Regions from separate parts of the Micromonospora sp. NPDC049903 genome, predicted to be linked through region 2. Evidence: riboswitches for the same ligand, from Rfam matches in the RefSeq annotation. Region 2 holds a riboswitch; each other region holds the start of a gene.
The links. Region 2 has a riboswitch for cobalamin ahead of bluB (5,6-dimethylbenzimidazole synthase). Riboswitches for the same ligand answer to the same signal wherever they lie in the genome.
Positions count from the first base shown of each region.

Region 1: it holds a riboswitch for cobalamin, as region 2 does, so the genes downstream of both, ACIBO1_RS19380 (energy-coupling factor ABC transporter permease) here and bluB (5,6-dimethylbenzimidazole synthase) in region 2, are expected to answer to the same signal.
Region 3: it holds a riboswitch for cobalamin, as region 2 does, so the genes downstream of both, ACIBO1_RS17125 (peptidase) here and bluB (5,6-dimethylbenzimidazole synthase) in region 2, are expected to answer to the same signal.
Region 4: it holds a riboswitch for cobalamin, as region 2 does, so the genes downstream of both, metE (5-methyltetrahydropteroyltriglutamate--homocysteine S-methyltransferase) here and bluB (5,6-dimethylbenzimidazole synthase) in region 2, are expected to answer to the same signal.

Region 1 is NZ_JBITKL010000012.1:34,800-39,747, forward strand. It holds gene ACIBO1_RS19365 (YncE family protein) at 1-1,154, shown strand, start outside; gene ACIBO1_RS19370 (roadblock/LC7 domain-containing protein) at 1,344-1,763, shown strand; gene ACIBO1_RS19375 (DUF2267 domain-containing protein) at 1,768-2,172, opposite strand; cobalamin riboswitch at 2,298-2,473, shown strand; gene ACIBO1_RS19380 (energy-coupling factor ABC transporter permease) at 2,503-3,195, shown strand; gene ACIBO1_RS19385 (energy-coupling factor ABC transporter substrate-binding protein) at 3,192-3,521, shown strand; gene cbiQ (cobalt ECF transporter T component CbiQ) at 3,521-4,264, shown strand; gene ACIBO1_RS19395 (energy-coupling factor ABC transporter ATP-binding protein) at 4,261-4,948, shown strand, end outside.
Region 2 is NZ_JBITKL010000011.1:17,190-22,137, reverse strand. It holds gene ACIBO1_RS18360 (hypothetical protein) at 1-441, opposite strand, end outside; gene ACIBO1_RS18355 (hypothetical protein) at 438-1,022, opposite strand; gene ACIBO1_RS18350 (TetR/AcrR family transcriptional regulator) at 1,133-1,741, opposite strand; gene ACIBO1_RS18345 (MalY/PatB family protein) at 1,800-2,957, opposite strand; cobalamin riboswitch at 3,026-3,228, shown strand; gene bluB (5,6-dimethylbenzimidazole synthase) at 3,268-3,903, shown strand; gene ACIBO1_RS18335 (VOC family protein) at 3,925-4,662, opposite strand; gene ACIBO1_RS18330 (SipW-dependent-type signal peptide-containing protein) at 4,822-4,948, shown strand, end outside.
Region 3 is NZ_JBITKL010000009.1:235,787-240,734, forward strand. It holds gene ACIBO1_RS17120 (hypothetical protein) at 116-610, opposite strand; gene ACIBO1_RS17125 (peptidase) at 646-1,701, opposite strand; cobalamin riboswitch at 1,801-1,930, opposite strand; gene ACIBO1_RS17130 (DUF4240 domain-containing protein) at 2,033-2,572, shown strand; gene ACIBO1_RS17135 (hypothetical protein) at 2,948-4,255, shown strand; gene ACIBO1_RS17140 (Crp/Fnr family transcriptional regulator) at 4,351-4,948, opposite strand, start outside.
Region 4 is NZ_JBITKL010000018.1:29,246-34,193, forward strand. It holds gene ACIBO1_RS23495 (ABC transporter substrate-binding protein) at 1-913, opposite strand, end outside; gene ACIBO1_RS23500 (FecCD family ABC transporter permease) at 939-2,027, opposite strand; cobalamin riboswitch at 2,193-2,406, shown strand; gene metE (5-methyltetrahydropteroyltriglutamate--homocysteine S-methyltransferase) at 2,526-4,817, shown strand.

The DNA of each region.
Region 1 (4,948 bases), on a different contig from region 2:
GGGTGGCGGCGGTGCCGCCGGATCCGTTGCTCTTGGAGCTGGCCGACGGAGTCGCCCTGCTGCGCGGCGCCGAGCGGCAGGTCATCCCGCACGCCGTGGCCGCCGCCGACGGGCGGTCGGTGTACGCGAGCGCACCGGAGGGTGCCGACACCGCGTTCTGGCGGATCGAGACCGCCACGGGTGTCGCCTCCGCGCGGGTGCGGCTGCCAGGCCGCTGGGTGCCGCAGACCGTCTCCGCCGACGGCACGTGGGTGGCACTGACCACCGAGGCGGTGAGCGTCACCGCAGCGTCTCCGGCCGGGCGGGACGTCACGCCGGTGCTGATCGCCGACGCGGATGGAGTGCGGCAGCGACTACGGCTGCCGGGCAACGTCGTCCCGGAGGCGTTCAGCCACGACCACCGCGGCCTGTTCGTGCTGGAGTGGCTGCCGCCGCAGGCACCGGACCGGTACCGGGTCCGGGTGGTCGACCTCGCCACCGGTGTGGCGGGCCCGTTGCAGACCCGCCTCAAGCAGACGATCCCGGCGGACGCGGAGGAGGAGATGCGCGGCGACGGGCGGCAGGCCGTGCTCGCCCCGGACCGTCGCGTCCTGTACACGCTCTACACCCACCAACCCGATCACCGGCATACCCGGGACCGGATCAGCGGGCGGCCGGGCCGTGACGTCCACGCCTTCGTGCACACGCTGCACCTGCACGAGCGGTGGGCGTTCTGCGTGGACCTGCCGCACCCGTTCGGGGAGGGACCGGCCGACGGGCACGCCATGGCGATCGCCCCGGACGGCTCGCGGTTGTACGTCGCCGACCTCACCTCCGGCACCGTCGCCGAGATCTCCACGGAGGAGCTGACGGTACGCCGCACCGCCGCCGTCCCCGTCGCCTCCGGCCCGGCGTACGCGACGGCGGACGACGATCGACTGTTCCTCGGCGGGGCCGGTGTGGTGCGTACCGTGGATGCCGTCGGTCTGCGGGTCGTTGCCGAACGGCCGGTCGACGCTCCCGTCAGCGGTCTCCTCCTCGGCCCGGACAGCGGTCGCCTCTATGTGGGTGGGCGGGACGCACTGAGATGGCTCGACCCGGCCAGCGGCGCCGAACTGGGTCGTGCCGCGGTGCCCGGCCTGGTGGGGTTGCGTGGCCCGGTGTCGTCGTCCTGAGCGGGCGTCACCGTCGGTCAGAGGAGCGATTCCCGGCGTGATCGTGCCGTCCGACCCGTCCGATTAGGGTGACCAGCGTCGTCGTACGTTAGGAGGATCAGGGAACAGGATCAGGGGGAGTGTCAGCCCCCTGACGCCGGGTCTTCTCTGGTACGAACGTAGGAGTTTCGACGAGAGGACAGCGCCCTTATGACCCATGCCCTGGTCACCGCCGAGAACCTCAACGACGCGCTCGACGACATCGTGGATCGGGTGCCCGGTGCCAAGTTCGCGGTGGTGCTCTCCCCGGACGGCATCATGCTGGGGGCCTCGCGGGGCATCGACGAGGAGATCGCCGAGCAACTGTCCAGTGTGGTCTGTGGTCTCCAGGCGTTGGGTCTGGCCGCCGCCCGACTGTGCGGTGAGGGTGAGCTGCACCAGGTGGTGGTGCAGATGTCGCGGGCGTTCCTGTTCCACGCCACCACCGGCAACGGGGCGATCCTCACCGTCGGTATCGACGGCTCGGCCGAGGTGGGGGACATGGCGTACGAGGTCGCCCTCTTCTGCGCCCGGGCCGGGCATCACCTGCCGGTGTACGTGGAGCCGGCGCCCCACCTGACCGGGCGGTGATCCGCTAGCCGCGGTCGCGCTGCGCGTCGTACGAGGGCGCCGGGTTGGCCACCTGCCACAGTTCGGCCGGCAGGTTCGCGATGACGTCGTCGTAGTCGGCGGGGGCGACGTCATCCCGAATGGTGTCCATCACCGCCCGGATGCCGGCCTCGGCCAGGTCGGGGTCGACGTCGGCCCGGCCGCCGACGCGCTGGACGAACACGTCGAGCCCGAACCGTTCGGCGGTCTCGCTGGGCGCGAACGTGTACGCCCGTAGCCCTTCCGGGAGTTGGTCGGCCAGGTTCCGGGCCTCGCCACCGTCGATCCGCTCGGCCAGCGTGGTCAGGGTGGCGCGCGCGATGGCGGTCGCCTGTTCCGTCGACGCGCCGGTGCGGTTCGCCACGGACTCGATGAACTCGTTCTCGTCCAACCCGCCGGCCCCCTTCTCGCAACGGATCTGGCGTCTACCCGGGAATCGTCGTGACAAACGGCACTCTTCACCCGAGTACGGCCGCTGGGGCATCGATGAGTCTTGTGCGCCGGTGCGCGGAACGGATAACGTCGCGCCGTCGCGGTAATGGGAAGCCGGTGTGAGACCGGCGCGGCCCTCGCCACTGTGACCGGGGAGTTCACTCCGACTTGTACGCCACTGGGTCCGTGGAGGACCTGGGAAGGCCGGAGTTCGCGACGATCCGGGAGCCAGGAGACCGACCCCGACGTGTGATCTCGTCCACGAGGTGTTGGAAGGGGAGGTCGACTCATGCACATCGCTGAGGGCTACCTACCACCGGTGCAGGCGGCGGCATGGTTCGCGGTCTCGACACCGTTCGTCATCCACGGTGCGCGCAACCTGGTCCAGCAGGTCCGCGCGAACCCCGACGCGAAGTTGTTGCTCGGCGCGGCCGGTGCGTTCACCTTCGTCCTGTCGGCGCTGAAGATCCCTTCGGTGACCGGCTCCTGTTCCCATCCGACCGGTGTGGGTCTCGGCGCGATCCTGTTCCGAGCCCCCGTGATGAGTGTGCTCGGCACGATCGTGCTGCTGTTCCAGGCACTCCTGCTGGCCCACGGCGGGTTGAGCACGCTCGGCGCGAACGTCTTCTCGATGGCCATCGTCGGCCCCTGGGTGGCCTTCGGCGTGTACGCGCTGATCCGCCGGCTCGGTGGCGGCCTCGGCATCTCGGTGTTCTTCGCCGCCGCTTTGGCCGACCTGGCGACCTACTGCGTGACCAGTGCCCAGCTCGCGCTGGCCTTCCCCGACCCGGATTCGGGCTTCGTCGGCGCGCTGGCCAAGTTCGGGTCCATCTTCGCGGTCACCCAGATCCCGCTGGCGATCAGCGAGGGGCTGCTCACCGTCCTGGTGGTCCGGTTGCTGGTCCGGGTGAGCCCGCAGGAACTCCGCCGGCTCGGCATTCTGCGCCGTCCGGCCCCGACGACCCAGGGAGCGGTGGCGTGAAGTCGTTCGGCCGGACCAACCTGTTGTTGCTGCTCGCCGTGGTGGCGCTGGCGGTGGCGCCGCTGGTGCTGGGGCTCGGCAGCGGCGAGGAGCCGTTCGCCGGGGCAGACGCCCTCGCCGAGGAGGCGATCGTCAACGACCATCCCGACTACGAGCCGTGGTTCAGCTCGATCTACGAGCCACCGTCGGGTGAGATCGAGTCGGCGTTGTTCGCACTCCAGGCCGCCCTCGGCGCCGGGTTCCTCGGCTACTACTTCGGGGTCGCCCGGACCCGGCAGCGGCTGCGTGGCGAGCAGACCGCGACCGGGGAGAAGACCACCGACTAGTGCTCGCGTTGGACGTGGCGGCGTACGCCAGCCCCTGGCGACGCCGCCACCCGGCGGAGAAGGCCCTGTTGGCTCTGGGGCTGTTGGGCTGCGCGTTGCTCCTGCCACCGTGGCCGGGTGCCCTGGTGGTGGGTCTGACCGCGGCGGCGGCGTTGCTCGGGCCGGCGGCGCTGCCGCCGCGCCTGCTGGTCCGGGCGGCCCGGACCCCGCTGTTGTTCATCCTGACCGGCTCGGTGCCGATGCTGGTGGCGGTCTCCGGCCCGACGCGCGTGCGGTGGGCGCCGGAGGGGCTGGCGACGGCCGCCGCGACCGCCGGTCGGGCCTGCGCCGCCCTGCTCTGCCTGCTGCTGTTCGCCGCCACCACGCCGCTCGCCGACGTGCTGCCCCGACTCCAGCGTCTCGGGGTGCCCAGCGCGGTCACCGAGGTGGCCGCGCTGATCTACCGGATGTTGTTCCTGCTGTTGGAGAGCGTGCACGCGGTGCGGCAGGCCCAGGCGGCCCGGCTGGGTTACCGCACCTGGGCCAGCACCTACCGGTCACTGGCCGGGCAGGCCGGCGCGGTCTTCGTCCGGGCGTTCTCGCTGGCCCGGCGTTGGGAGGAGGGGTTGGCGCTGCGCGGTTACACCGGCTCGTTGGCGGTACGCACCGAGGTGCGGCAACCGTCGGTGGCGTTCCTGGCGACCACCGTGCTGCTGTTGGCGGCGGTGGTGCTGGCCACCCGGCTGCTGGTGGCGCTCGGATGAGCGGCGACCCGCCCCTGGCGAAGCTGCGCGAGGTCAGCGACCCGCCGCTGTTGGAACTGCGCGGGGTCAGCTTCGGGTACGAGGCGGAGCGGCCGGTGCTGACCGACGCCGACCTGCGGGTGCCGGCCGGGCGGCGGATGGCCGTGCTGGGGCCCAACGGCGGTGGCAAGACGACCCTGTTCCGGCTGATGGTCGGCGCGTTGGCCGCCGACGCGGGCACGGTGCTGGTCGGCGGGGTGCCGCTGCGCCGGACCCGGGCCGGGCTGCTCGACGTCCGCCAGCAGGTGCAACTGGTGCTCCAGGACCCGGACGACCAGTTGTTCGCCGCGACCGTCTTCCAGGACGTCTCGTTCGGGCCGGTCAACCTCGGTCTGGACGACGCGCAGGTGCGGCAGCGCTGTGCCGAGGCGCTGGCGGCGTTGGAGATCACCGACCTCGCCGACCGCCCCACCCACCTGCTCTCGTACGGCCAGCGCAAGCGGGTGGCGATCGCCGGGGCGGTGGCGCTGCGGCCCCGGGTGCTGATCCTGGACGAGCCGACCGCCGGGCTCGACCCGTCGGGGGTGGAGGCGCTGCTGCGGACGCTCGACGCCCTGCACCGGGCCGGCACCACGCTGCTGCTCGCCACGCACGACGTGGACCTGGCGTACCGGTGGGCCGACGAGCGGGTGCTGGTGGCGGGTG
Region 2 (4,948 bases):
CAGGGCGAGCGCGAGCGCTGTGGCCACGTACTCGCGTTGCCGAAGGATCGCCACGAGCGGCACGAAGTGCGCCGCGACGACGACCAGGACGAGAGTGGGGATCAGCCTCGGGTGTCCGGTCGGTATGGCGACGAGGCAGACGCCGCCGATCAGCAGTCCCTGCACGGCGCCGACCCGGTTGAACCGGCGCATCCAGGACGCCGCCAGGCGCCGGGTGACCTGCGGTCGGGGTCGGACCAACCCGACGGCGAGGACGATGGCGGTGAGCACGGTCGCGGCGACGAGCAGCGGGATGCGCGCGGCGGCGGGCACGACGTGTAGGCCGGAGACCGCCCAGAGCAGCGCGAAGCCGGCGAGGACGAGGGTCCCGGTACGGGCCAGGGCGCGCTCGGACACGGCGACGTCATCGGTGCGCGTGCGGGTCTTCCCGGTCTCGGTCATGACGTCCCTTCCGTGGTCGCGGAGCCGGGCAGCAGGTGTCCGAGCAGGAGTTTGAGGATGAGCATCGGTGCCAGCCAGGCGAGTGCCGTCGGGACCGGCGACAGCGTCACCGCCGCGACGAGCAGCACGGTCGAGGCCGCGAACGCGAGTGGGCGTTTCAGCGCCGGTGCGGCGGTGGCGATCAGCACGGCGGCGGCGAGGGTGCCGGCGTAGAGCACGATCGCGGTCGACCACGGGTACGCGGGCAGGACCAACGCGACGACGGGCAGGTGGACGTGGGCCGCCACGAAGACCAGTTGTCGTCGGACGACGTCGGCGCCGGTGTGGAACCGCCTCGATGCGGACACGGTGGCGTTCACGACGGCACCACCGAACAGGTCGAATCCGAGCACCGTCAGCAGGAGGACGATCGGCACCGGGTAGCCGGCAGCGGCGCCCACGGCCCCGGCGATGGTCGCGCCGACACCTGCGGTGAGGTAGCTGAGCCGACTCTCCGCCCGCGTGGCCCCGGGCGCGACGAGCAGGTCGTTGAGCCGCGAGACCGGACCGCGCGGCGGACTCGGGGACGTGGTCGTGGGCATGGCCGCCGTTCGCTCGGAGACGATTGGTGAACTATCGCTCAGCATAGTGAACGTTTGTGCACCCGTCGAGTCGAGGGCCTGCTCGAAGGAGCCCGAGTCGGCGACGTCACTCAGCCCTCGGCCGGGACGGGCTCCTGGATCGCGGTGCCGGAGTAGAGCCGATCGATGGTGTCCCACCAGCGCCGCAGGCCGTCGTGACCCATCGGATCGGTACCAAGCACGTCGGTGATGCGGTCGCGCAGCAGGATGATGGAGAGCTCATGGGCCAGCAGCACGACCGCGAGTTGTGCCCGGTCCACGTCCGGGGCGACCGCGCCCGCGTCGGCCATCCGGTGCATGAGCGAGTCGGCGAACCCCTGCAGCATCCGGTACGCCTCGACCGAGCGCGACGTGGTGCCGACGAGCAGGTGCGCGAGATACCGGGTGGCCGACGGGGAGGACAGCGCGTCGGCCGACGCGAGGAAACGGTCGGGCGGGCCGGAACCGGCTGTCTCGGCGAGTGCCTCCAGTGCGTTGCCCAACACGCCCAGCACGTGCGCGTCGACGGCGGCGACCAGGCCCTCACGCGACCCGTAGTGCTTGATGATGAGCGACTGCGAGACTCCCGCGCGCTCCGCTACCTGCTTGAGCGACGCGGCCGCCGGCCACTGTTCGCCGAAGAGTTCCAGGGCGGTGTCCCGAATGATCGCCTTGGCGGTGCGATCCTCCGGTGCATACATGTTCACCACAGTAGCAATCCCGGCGTGCGGTGCGAACGGGCCGGCAGTGGCACCGGCGTCAGGTCAGTGCCTCGGCCATCCGCCGCACGCCTTCAGTGATCAGCTCGGGGGTGGTGCCGAGGTTGAATCGCGCGTGTCCCGCTCCCCCGGTACCGAAGACAGGGCCGGGACTGAGCGCCACCCGGCCGCGATCGAGGAAGGTCGCGGCGGGGTCGTCGCCGAGACCGAGGGCGCGGCAGTCGAGCCAGGCCAGGTAGGTGCCCTCGCCAGGGCGGTAACGGACCGTCGGAAGGTGTTCGGCCAGCAGCCGGGTGAGGAGGCGACGGTTCTCGTCGAGGTCGTCCACGAGGGCGTCGAGCCATCCGACGCCGTCTCGCAGGGCGGCGACGTGGGCCAGCACACCGACGTGGCTGGGCCCCTCGTTGACCCAGGCGGGGATGCGGGCGAGATCGTCGGCCGCAGCGGGTCCGGCGATGGCGACGGCGGCCTTGAGCCCCGCCAGGTTCCAGGCCTTGGACGCGGAGATGACCGAGAAGGCGTTCTCGGCGCCGGGCACGCTCAGGTACGGCGTGAACCCGGCCCCGGTCAGCACCAGCGGCGCATGGATCTCGTCGACCACCACACGGACACCATGCCGGCCCGCCAGCGCGGCGACCTCGGCGAGTTCGTCGGCGGTGTGCACCGTGCCGGTCGGGTTGTGCGGGCTGCACAGCAGGTACGCGGGCCGGGAGCCACGTTCCGCCGCGCGCCGGAACGCCTCGTCCAGGACCGCCATGTCGATCCGGCCGTCCTCGCCGAGCGGGGCCTCCTCGATGGATCGACCGGTACGCCCCACGACCTGGTAGAACGGCGCGTAGACCGGGCAGTTGACCACGACGGCGTCGGTCGGACCACAGATCACGTCGAGGACCTCGACGATGCCGCTCATCACGTCCGGAACCATCGTGGTGCGGTCCACCGCGATGCCGTCGAAGTCCCACCGGTCGCGGGCGAAGTGGGCGAGCGCCTCGGCGTAGTCGGTGCCGGTGGGGTAGCCCGTGTCGCCGCGCCGGACGGCCTCGGTGATCGCGTCGACGACCGACCCGGCCAGCGGCGCGTCCAGCTCCGCCACGAACATCGGAAGCACGTCGCTCGGGTAGGCGCGCCACTTCTCGCTCGTCCGCTTCCGCAGCTGGTCCAGAGTGAGCTGCCGCAGGGGTGTGGTCTCGGAGGTCACGACACCGAGACTAGTGACTCGATCTTCCGGCAGCGCCGACGGACGACGGTGTCCGGTAGGGTGCTCGGCGGCACGAACTGTTGCGAGGTGCCCCACCCGTGGTGGGGAGAATCGGGAAGCCGGTGAGAGTCCGGCACGGGCCCGCCGCGGTGACCGGGGAGCTGCCGCCCACGCGCGTCACGCGCAGCCACTGGCCCTGCCGGGCTGGGAAGGCGGGCGGTGAGGTGACGATCCGGAAGTCCGAAGACCGGCCTCGCGCCTGGTTGCCCTGCGCTGTGGCCAGGGCCTGGAGCGCAGCGGGAGCCTGCCCATGATCAACGAAGTGTACGAGGTCATCCACGCCCGTCGGGACGTACGCGGTCAGTTCACCGGCGCGCCGATCCCGGCCGAGGTCCTCGATCGGGTGCTGGCCGCCGCGCACGCCGCGCCCAGCGTCGGCCTGTCGCAGCCGTGGGACTTCATCCTGGTCCGCGATTCCGCGCTGCGGGCGGAGTTCCACCGCCACGTGCAGCAGGAGCGGGACGTCTTCGCCGCGACCCTGGACGGGGAGGAGGCGCGCCGGTTCGGCACGATCAAGATCGACGGGGTGCTGGAGTCGACCCTGTCGGTCGTGGTGACGTACGACCCGGACCGGGGGTCCCCGGCGGTGCTGGGTCGGCACGCCATCGCCGACGCCGGCCTGTACTCGGTGTGTCTGGCCATCCAGAACCTGTGGCTGGCGGCCACCGCCGAGGGGCTCGGCGTGGGCTGGGTGTCGTTCTACCGGGAACCGTTCGTGCGGGACCTGCTGCGGATCCCGGCGGGTGTCCGCCCGGTGGCCTGGCTGTGCCTGGGTCCGGTCACCCACCTGGAGCAGGTGCCGGACCTGGAACGACACGGCTGGCGGCAGCGCCGTCCCTGGCGGGCAGCGGTGCACCGGGACCGCTGGGAGCCGGCGGGCCACTGACCCCGACGGCGTAAGGGTGCGTCAGCTCGGGGCGAGGAGGCAGAACTCGTTGCCCTCCGGGTCGGCCATGACCGTCCACGGCAGATCGTCGCGGCCCACGTCCACGGTGGAGGCGCCGAGAGCCCGCAGCCTGGCCGCCTCGCCCTGCGGGTCGTCACCGGGGTACGGGCGGACGTCGAGGTGGACCCGGTTCCAGCCGGTCTTCACGTCGGGCGTACGCAGGAACTGCAGGTACGGACCCACGTCCGCAGCGGAGCGCAGGACCGCTGCGCGGTCGGTAACCTCGTGCAGACGCCAGTCCATGGCGGTGCTCCAGAAGTCGGCCATGGCGCGCGGGTCCGCGCAGTCGACCACGACGGCGGCGACCGGTCCGACGTCCCGGTGGGCCGGTCGCGGGTCCAGGACGCAGAACTCGTTGCCCTCCGGGTCGGCCATGACCGTCCACGGGACGTCGCCCTGTCCCACGTCGGCGAGGGTGGCGCCGAGATTTTTCAGGCGCGCGACCGTCTCGGCGTGGTGGTCCGCCGAGGTGGTGGCGAGGTCGAGGTGCACGCGGTTCTTCACCGTCTTGGGTTCCGAGGAGACGACGAGGTCGACGAAGACGGCGATCGGGTCGGGATAGGCGACGCCCTCGGGTTCGAGGTTGGTGACGCCGGGCTCCTCGCTGGAGATCCCCCAGCCGAGCGTCTCCGCCCAGAAACCGCCCAGCGCGGAGTCGTCCCGGGCCTTCATGTTGATCTGTACGAGCCGTGTTGCCATCCGGCGATGCTAGCGGCAACGCGACACGAATTCGATTCACTTGATGCTGGCCGATACACCTCCGTGAAGTTTTGGGCGTTATGACTGGGTTGTCCGCATTGGAGTTCTATCGTGTCCCTGCGTGACAGCACGCCAACGGGGTTGCACGAGGAGGACAAGGTGAATGGACCGACAGGGATGACGACGGGCGAGTCGAGCAGTCGAGGAAACCGTCGCAAGCTCAAGGCGATTCTGGCCGGAGGGATCGCGCTCGGCCTCGGCGCGACGATCACCCTCGCCGCCTGGA
Region 3 (4,948 bases), on a different contig from region 2:
CGCATTCAGTTGTGGCCCGGCACGCCGGGTGTCGACACCGTACCGCCCGGTCGCCCTACGGCGCCAGACGGCGTCGACACCCGGCGGGCGCGCGACCCGTCAGGCTATCCGCAGGTCAGGGGGCGGTGATGCTGGGTGCCGTGCCGGTGCCGAAGGACCATCCCTCGACCGTTCCCGGTGCCGGGTTGTAGCTGGTCGCGCCCAGCGTGCTGTAGGTCCAGGCCGCACCGCTGCCGGAGGCGTGCCAGTAGGACCAGTACGCGCTGGCCGGCGGGGTGTTCACGCAGGGCTCGGTGGCGGCGGTCGGCTGGCCGTTGATCCGGCAGATGAACGCCAGGCCCCATCGTTGGGTGCCGGTCACCGCGAAGCCCGCGCCCTGGAGGGCGGCCAGCCCGGTGGCCGGGTCGCCGAGCGCGCACGCCACCTGGACGCCGCCGCCGAGCGGTCCGTAGTCGACCACGACGGTGACCCCCGTCGTGCCGGTGCAGGCGGCGGCGTGGGCGGCGCGCGGCGACGGTTCGACGGCGATCAGGCCGAGCGCGACGACGGCCGCTGCCAACAGGCCGGCGAACCACCGGCGGACGGGACTCTGGACATGGGACATGGGCACTCCTTCGGCTCGGGGAACGGGGATCGGTGTGCGGATCAACGGCAGGGCAGGGTGGGTGCGCCGGGGTCGGCGGTGGCGGCGGAGAGCCGCGCGTACCCGGTGCCGGTGATACCGAGGACGGCCTGGGCGGTGGCGCGGGTGGCGGTGCCCGGGTCGAAGACGCCGCCGTCGAAGTCCACGGCACCCCGGTCGGCCGCCGGCCCGGCGCAGCCGACCTGCAACCCGGTCAGGAAGACCCGGGCCCGCAGCCAGGCCACCGGCCGACCGCCGTCGCGCAGCGCCTGCGCCGCCAGGCCGGTGCTGTTGGCGTTGGCGATCCCGTCGGCGTTGGCGAACCCGCCGTCGACCCGCTGCACCGACACCAGCCAGCGCAGTGCCCCGGCGGCATCGGAGTGCCGACCGGCGGCCCGCAACGCCTGCGCCGTGAGGGCGGTGGCGTCCACGTCGGAGCTACAGACCGACTGCGCCGGCAGCACCGGGTAACCACCGTCCGGGCACCGGGTGCCGGCCAGCCACCCGGCGGCCGACGGCGGCACCCCCGCTGCGGTCCGACGCAACGCGAGAATCGCGAAGGACTGGCTGAACGTGTTGCTGTAGTCGCCCCACGCCGACCGGTCGGTGAACCGGCCGTCGGGCGCCTGCAACCCGCGCAGCCGGGCGACCAGGTCCACCCCGCCGACGTCGGTCGGGTCGCCGCCGCGTACCGCGACGGCGAGGGCGAGCTTGGCGGTCGCGCCCGCGTACGCCTCGGTGGTGCCGTTGCCGACGTAGCCGTCGCGGACGTCCGGCCGGGTGACCCAGGCCAGCGCCGACGCGCCGAAGTCGTCGGCGACACCGGCGGCGGCGAAGGCGAAGACCGCGTCGAGGGTCAACCCCTGGTCCGGGTACGCGACGCCGTCGAAGACGGTCTCGAATCGTTCCCCGTCGACCAGTTGGCGGGCCAGCCAACCGGCGGCCGCGTCGGAGCGGACGCTGCCCACCTGGGCGGGGGCGGCGATCGCCGGGCCGGTGAGTGTCAGGGTGAGGGTGAGGGCGGCGAGTACGCCGCAGAGGAGGGTGAGCAGGCGGTACCGGCTCAGGCGGACGACCATCGGGGCGCGCCTTTCCGGCCCGGCGGTCGTCAGGAACCCGGCCCGCCCGTCAGAACGTGGCTGGCCGGCCTCCGACCCGTGGGCCACGACGGGTGAGGAGCAGGGACTCGCGGGCACGTCGGGTATTCGGGCTCGCCACCGGGGTATCCCCCGGCGGCCTACCGTTGCGGGCCAGCGCCGGACTTCGACCGGACTTCCCCCACACGTGACCGCGGATGTGGAATTGTCGGGCCAGTCTGTCGACCCCCACCGTCGCTGTCAATGTGCGACGGCTCGCACGCCGTGCGTCACGTCCGCTCCCGATGTCGGTGCTCGGGGCTATCGTCCGGCCATGACGAATAGTGATCTTGAGGTTCCCCCGACGCTGCCGACGGCCGAGGAGGAGGACCGTTTCTGGGCGCTGGTGGAGCAGGCGTGGGCCGCGCTGGGGCCGGAGCCGGCGGCCCTACGCCGCGCCCTGGTCGGCCGCGACCCCGCGCACGACGACGGGTACGCCATCGACCGGTGGCTCGACCCGTTCGTCGCCGAGCTGCGCCGACTCTCCGCCGACCTGTCCCGCACCGAGCTGGTCGCCCTCGACCGGGTCGTGGAGCGCAAGCTGTACGACATCGACCGCGCCGACATCCACGAGATCACCGACGGTTCCGACGACGGCTTCCTGTACGCGCGTGGGTACATCGTGGCGCTGGGTCGGGAGTTCTATGAGGCGGTCAAGGCGAATCCGGTGACGGCGGTGCCCGACGCCGGCTGCGAGGGCTTCTGCTACCTCTTCTCCCACCTGCATCACGAGCGGTTCGGCGACTGGCCGGACACCGGCTCGGGGATCAGCCGGGAGTCGTGCATGAATCCGGCCGGCTGGGCCGACGCGTAGCTCGCGGGTCGGCACGACCAGGACGCCACCGGATCGGCGTCGCTTGTGAAGTATGTTCGGTTCGACTCCCTCAATGCCACACACACGCTATCGGCGTATGCACATAAGTGAGCAGACGATCTCTCCCGCGACCGGCACCGTAGTGCTGCCCGATGTCGCGAGGGAGGTGATTCTCATGAAGAAGCTCACGGTTCGCCGGCTGGAGTCGGTGAAGACCAGCGCTGTCGCCGCTGCGTGTGTCGTCTCCTGACGGTGACACACCTGAAGGCCGGCACCCGGACGGCAACTCCGGGTGCCGGCCTTCAACGACCCGGATGAGATGAGCGAAAAGGACGACTGACCATGGCCGGCTACCCACCAGACACACTTGTCCGAGTGCGCCCGTTCGACCACCGAGCGGAGGGCGACACCGTCATCATCGGCGACGTCGAGCGACAGGTGTTCCTGTCGATTCCCGCCGAAGGGCTGGATCTGCTCCACTCGCTGGCCGCCGGCAACTCGGTGGGCGAGGCGGTCCGCCAGTACGAACAGAAGTACTCCGAGACGCCCGACATCACCGACTTCCTCGACGCCCTGGGCGACGAGGGCTTCGTCGAGGTCGACGGCGAGGCCGCCACACCCGGCCCCGCCCCGGCCCCCGCCCCGGCCGCGACGTCCCGCCCCCGGCGCAGCTGGAGCCTGAACTGGCTCAGCCCGACGGTGGCCCGCCGCATGGTCAGCCTCCCCGTGCTGCTGCTCTGCGTCCTGATCATCGCGGGTGGCGTGTACCTCGCCGCGGACGATCCCGACCTGCTGCCGACGCCCGGCGAGACGCTGCTGTTCCCGATCCACTTCGCGGCGCTGACCTGGGCGACGTTCATCCTCACCCTGGTCGGGGTCGCGATCCACGAGGCCGCGCACATGGTCGCGGCGCGGGCGGCGGGCGTACCGTCGCGGCTCGTCATCGGCAACCAGATGTACATCCTGGTGGTCCAGACCGACATGAGCACGATCTGGATGGCGCCGAAGCGGCAGCGCTTCGTCGCGTTCATCGCCGGAACCCTGGTGGACGGTGTGCTCGCCTCGTCCTTCGTCTTCGCCCTCTGGGCGGGCCGGCAGGGCTACCTGCAACTGCCGGAGTGGGGCGCGCTGCTGCTCACGGCACTGCTGTTCACGTACCTGGTCCGGATCATCTGGCAGACGTTCCTGTTCCTGCGGACCGACGGCTACTACATCGTCGCCACCGCGCTCGGTTGCCGGAACCTGATGTCCGACACCGAGGACTACCTGCGCAACCTGGTCGCGCGGATGGTGCGGCGCACGCCCCGGGTGGACCAGTCCGGCCTGCCCCGGCGGGAGATGCGTGTGGTGCGCTGGTACGCCCTGGCGTGGATCGGCGGGCGGTTCATGGCCCTGCTCACCCTGATCTTCGTCGGGATCCCGCTGCTGTGGGGCTTCATCTACCAGTTCCTGCTCTTTGTCTCCGGGCAGGACTCCATGATGGGGTCGCTGGACTTCGTCACCATCGCGGTGATCAGCTTCCTGCTCGACGGGGGTGGGCTGCTGCTGTGGGGCCGCAGCCTCTATCAGAACGCGCGGGAGCGGCGTCGCCGGCACGACGTCCGGTCGGCCCGGGAGCAGGCCCGCTCCGCCACCCCGAGCACCGCGACCCCGACGGTCGTGGAGCCGAGCGGCCAGCAGTGACCCTTCGCTTCCGCCGACTCCCACTCGCGGCCGACCGTGGTCGCGGGTGGGAGTCGGCGGCGTACGGGTGCCGGCCGGTGGATGGCGGGTGGCGCTCAGGCGACGGCGTCGGGGCGGCCCAACCGGCCCGACCCCAGGCCCATCCGCTCCATCAGGTAGTCGACGATCAGGCGCGGGTCGGCGTGAATGGCGCCGCACGGCGTTCTCCGGATCATCCCGCGATCGGTGAAGCGTTGCAGGAACAGCCCGACCCGGGAGCGGGTCGTGCCGATCATCGCGGCGTAGTCCTCGTGGCGCAGCTTGAGGCCGATGCGGATGCTGCGGCCGGACGCGGTGCCGAACCCCTGCGCCAGGTCGAGAAGTCGCATCGCCAGACGCGCCTCGCAGTCGGATGTGGTGTGTTGTAACAGCAGCGAGCGGTGCCGGCGCGCTTTCAACATCTGGCTGCGCAGCCACACGTCGCAGATGTTCGCCTCGTCGAGCAGGTCCCGCATGGCGACGTTTTCGAGCACGATCAGATTCGTGTCGACCACGGCGGCGGGAATGTACTGGTTCGGCATTCCGGGAAGCGAGTCCTCGCCGAAGTACTCGTTCTTCGACAACATGTCGATAATGGTTCGGCGGCCGGTCGGAGAATAGTGCTCCAGGAATATCGCGCCACTGTCGATGAAATAGACACGGCCGTCCGCGCCG
Region 4 (4,948 bases), on a different contig from region 2:
AGTTGAACAGCTGCGTCATGACCTGGCCGTTGCGGACCGCGTTGAGCTGCTGTGCGCCCGGCAGTCCGGTGAGCCCCTGCTCGACGGCCCGGGGGTCGCCGTCGCCGTAGAGCAGGATCAGCACGTCCGGGTTGCGGCCGAGCAGTTCCTCGACGGTGACCTCGAAGACCCGATCCTTGACGTCGCCGAAGACGTTGCGGAAACCGGCGGCCTCCAACTGCGGATGGGCCATGCTCCCGGTGCCGTACGCGTACGTGGTGCCGCCGCCGACGGTCGGGTAGAGCACCGCCGCGGTACGCCCGGACGAGTCGCCCGCCTCGGCCTGGACCTTCGTCATCCGGTCCTTGAGCGCGGTGACCGCAGTCGTCGCCTCGGCCTGGCGGCCGAACACCCGGCCGTACGTCTCCATCTGCCGGTAGATGTCGTCGAAGCTCGGTACGGCGGTGCTGTCCGGGCACATCGCCGGCTCCTCCAGCAGCGGGATGTCCACCGCCTCCAGGGTGTCGCGGGAGAGGTTGTCGACCTCGCCGAGGACCAGGTCGGGCTCCTGGCTGATCACCACCTCCTTGGAGATCTGGAGGTGGCCGCTGGTGTCGGTCTTGTCGGTCAGCAGCGGGATCCGGTCCAGCTCGGCCTGGGTCTCCGCGTCGTAGTACTCCTTCGGGTACTGCCCGGCGCGGGCGGTGGCCCGGTCCAGGACGCCGAGCGCGTGCAGGTACGGCACGGCGGCGCTCTTGAGCAGCACGACCCGCTGGGGAGGAGCGTCGAAGGTGACGTCCACGCCGCAGTTGGTCACCGTGACCGGATAGCCGGGACCGGCCTCGGTCGGCCCGTCGGCGGCGCCGCCGCACCCGGCGACGAGCAGCACGCACGCGGAGGCGGCGGCGGTGGCGAGGCGGGTTGCCTTCAACATCGGTTCTCCTTGACGGGTGGGCTCTTCAGGCACCGGAGGCGTGCAGACGGCGGATCAGGACCAGCAGGAAGGGAGCGCCGAGCAGGGAGGTGATGATGCCGATCGGGATCTCCTGCGGCGCCAGCAGCACCCGGGCCAGCACGTCGGCCCAGACCAGCAGGATCGCCCCGAGCAGCGCGGCCACCGGCACCACGCGGACGTGCGGCGCGCCGACGATGCGCCGGGCCAGGTGTGGCACGACCAGGCCGACGAACCCGATGCTGCCGGCGGCGGAGACCAGGATGCCGACGCTGAGCGAGACCAGCACGAGCAGCCGGAGCCGGAACCGGTCCGGCGAGACGCCCAGGGTGTGCGCGGTCTCGTCGCCGATGGCCAGGACGTCGAGTCGCCGCCCGACGACGGTCAGGTAGCCGATGGTGCCGATCAGCACCACCGCGGCGATCAGCAGCAGGGCGTTCCAGCGGGCCAGACCCAGCGACCCGAGGAGCCAGAACATCACCGACCGGGCGCCCTCGGCGGACCCGGAGGCGAAGATCAGGAAGCTGGTGGTGGCGTACAGCGCGTACCCGACGGCGACTCCGGCCAGCAGCAGCCGGATGGAGGTGACCCGGCCGCCGCTGCGCGCGATCAGGAAGACCAGCAGCGACGCGCCGAGCGCGCCGACGAACGCGCTGGTGGAGAGCGCGTACTGGCCGAAGCCGGCACCCGCGCCGAACAGGATCGCGGCGGCCGCGCCGCTGGAGGCGCCGGAGTTGATCCCGAGCAGGTACGGGTCGGCGAGCACGTTGCGGACCATGGCCTGCAACGCCACCCCGCAGACCGCGAGCCCGGCGCCGACCAGCATGCCGAGCAGGACCCGGGGCAGCCGGACCTGCCAGACGATCGCCTGCTGCGGCCCGGTCCAGGTCACCTCGCCGGGCACCCCGACGAGCTGGTGCCCGATGATCCGGGCCACCGTGAGCGGGGGGATGCCGATCGCCCCGGCGCCGACCGCGACCAGCCCGGTCAGGACCAGGCCGATAGTCAGCGCGAGCAGCCAGAGGCCGGTCCGGCGACGCTGCGCCGCCACGCCGAGCACGTCCGTCCGGCTCGTCGGCAGGGTGGTGACGCTCACCGCACTCCCACGCAAAGTCGTTGTTCTTGCCAAGTCTTTGCAAAAACTAACACCATGATCATGCCAGCGGAAGGCGGATGAGTCGTTGTTCACCCGCCGCTCGACCCGGCGTCGCGGCGCGGACATCACACCGGCGCGACGGTCGTCGGGCGCGATCCGGACGCTAGGATCCGAGACGGTACTGGTTCGCCCCGGCCGTCCGGTCGGAGCGTCGTAAGAGGGAACCCGGTGTGAATCCGGGACTGCCCCGCAGCGGTGAGTGGGAACGACCGCCGTCACACGCACTGGACACCTGTCCGGGAAGCGACGGCCAGTAGGAGACCGGCCCAGCCGGTCGCGCCCACGAGTCCGAAGACCTGCCCGTGCCGCGTGCGCAGCCGCGCACGCCGCCGTCGGCCTCGCGGGAGGGCCAGGGCGAGGCCGGTCGTCGCGCCGTGCCCTCCCCAGCCTTCCCCGGAGCCGTACCGCCGGACCTCGAGGGAAGGGAACCCTGGCGACATGACCACTCCGTTCGGCACGAGCACCGTGCTCGGCTATCCGCGCATCGGCCCGCGTCGTGAACTCAAGACCGCGGTCGAGGGCTACTGGGCCGGCCGCGTCGACGAGCCGACCCTGCGGGCCACCGCCGCACAGGTACGCGAACAGACCTGGCGTACGTTGCACGACGCCGGCCTGTCCGCGGTACCGTCCAACACGTTCTCGCTCTACGACCACGTGCTCGACGCGGCCGTCACGGTCGACGCCGTACCCGACCGGTTCCGCCGGCTGGGCCTCGGTGAGCTGGACACCTACTTCGCCATGGCGCGCGGCACCGCACAGGAACCGCCGCTGGAGATGACGAAGTGGTTCGACACCAACTACCACTACCTGGTGCCCGAGATCGGCCCGGACACCGCCTTCGCCGCCCGTGCCGACAAGCCGCTCACCGAGTACGGGCGGGCCCGGGCGCTCGGCATCACCACCCGTCCGGTCCTGGTCGGCCCGGCGACCCTGCTGCTGCTGTCCAAGCCCACCGCCGACGCGCCGGCCGGGTTCCGCCCGTTCGACCGGCTGGACGACCTGGTCGACGTCTACGCCGAGCTGCTGTCCGCGCTCGCCGACGTCGGCGTGCCGTGGGTGCAGCTCGACGAACCGGCGTACGTCGGCGACCGGTCCGACGCCGAGATCCGCGACCTCGGTGCCGCGTACGCCCGGCTCGGCGGGCTGGCCCACCGGCCCCGCCTGTTCGTCGCCGCCTACTTCGGCGAACTCGGCGACGCGCTGCCCGCGCTGCTGGACACGCCGATCGAGGCGATCGGTCTGGACCTGGTCGCCGGGCCCGGCGACCTGGACCGGCTCGCCGGCCACGGCGCGCTGCCGGGCCGGACCGTGGTCGCCGGGCTGGTCGACGGCCGCAACGTGTGGCGGACCGACCTGCGGGCCGCTGCGGCCGTCGGCGCCACCCTCACCGGACTCGCCGACAGCGTGGCCGTGTCCACCTCCTGCTCACTTCTGCACGTGCCGGTGGACCTGGCCGCCGAGACCGACCTCGACCCTCGGCTGCGCGAACGGTTGGCGTTCGCCCGGCAGAAGGTCGACGAGGTGGTCGCGCTCGGTCGGGTGCTGCGCGACGGGGTGGGCGAGTTGCCCGCCGCGCCCCCGCCGGTGCCGTGGCAGTGGCGCGACGACGCGGTCCGCGCCCGCCTGGAGGCGCTGCGGCCCGAGCACACCCGGCGCGGTCCGTACCCGCAGCGCGCCGACGCCCAACGCCGCCGCCTCGGGCTGCCCACGCTGGCGACCACCACCATCGGGTCGTTCCCGCAGACCGAGGCGCTGCGCCGGGCTCGGGCCGAGCACCGGGCCGGTCGCCTCGACGCGGCCGGTTACGCCGAGCGGATGCGGGCCGAGATCGCCGACGTGGTGGCCGAGCAGGAACGGCTCGGGCTGGACGTGCTGGTGCACGGCGAGCCGGAGCGCAACGACATGGTGCAGTACTTCGCCGAACACCTCGACGGCTTCGCCGCCACCGCCCACGGCTGGGTCCAGTCGTACGGCTCCCGGTGCGTACGCCCGCCGATCCTGTACGGCGACGTGACCCGGCGCGTACCGATCACGGTGACCTGGTCCCGCTATGCCCAGTCGCTCACCGACCGGCCGGTCAAGGGCATGCTCACCGGCCCGGTGACCATCCTGGCCTGGTCGTTCGTGCGGGTGGACCAACCGCTGGCGGAGACCGCCCGGCAGGTCGCGCTGGCCCTGCGCGACGAGGCGCGGGACCTGGAGACGGCGGGCATCCGGATCATCCAGGTCGACGAGCCCGCGCTGCGGGAACTGCTGCCGCCGCGCCGTCGGGACCACACCGCCTACCTGGACTGGGCGGTGGCCGCCTTCCGGCTGGCGACCAGCGGCGTCGCCGACGCCACGGCGATCCACACCCACCTGTGCTACTCGGAGTTCGGTGAGGTGCTGCCCGCCATCGACGCCCTGGACGCCGACGTGACCAGCATCGAGGCGTCCCGTTCCCGGATGGAGATCCTCGACGACCTGGCCACCGTCGGCTACACCCGGGGGATCGGGCCGGGTGTCTACGACATCCACTCACCCCGGGTGCCGGATGCGGCCGAGGTGGTGACCGCGCTGCGCCGGGCGGCGGCGGTCGTCGACCCGCAGCGGCTCTGGGTCAACCCGGACTGCGGGCTCAAGACCCGGGGCTACGACGAGGTCCGTCCCGCCCTGACCGCGCTGGTCCGGGCCGCCGCCTCGGTCCGCGCCGAGCTGGCCGCCGAGGGCGGGCCGACGAGCGACTCCTGACCCGGTGGCGGGGGGGCGGGGGGGGGGGGGCCCCCCCCCGGGCCGGGGGGGCCGGGCCCCCCCCCCGGGCCCCCGGGGGGCGGGCGGGGGGGGGGGGCCCCCCGCGCCCCCCCCCCCCGGGGGGGGGCCGG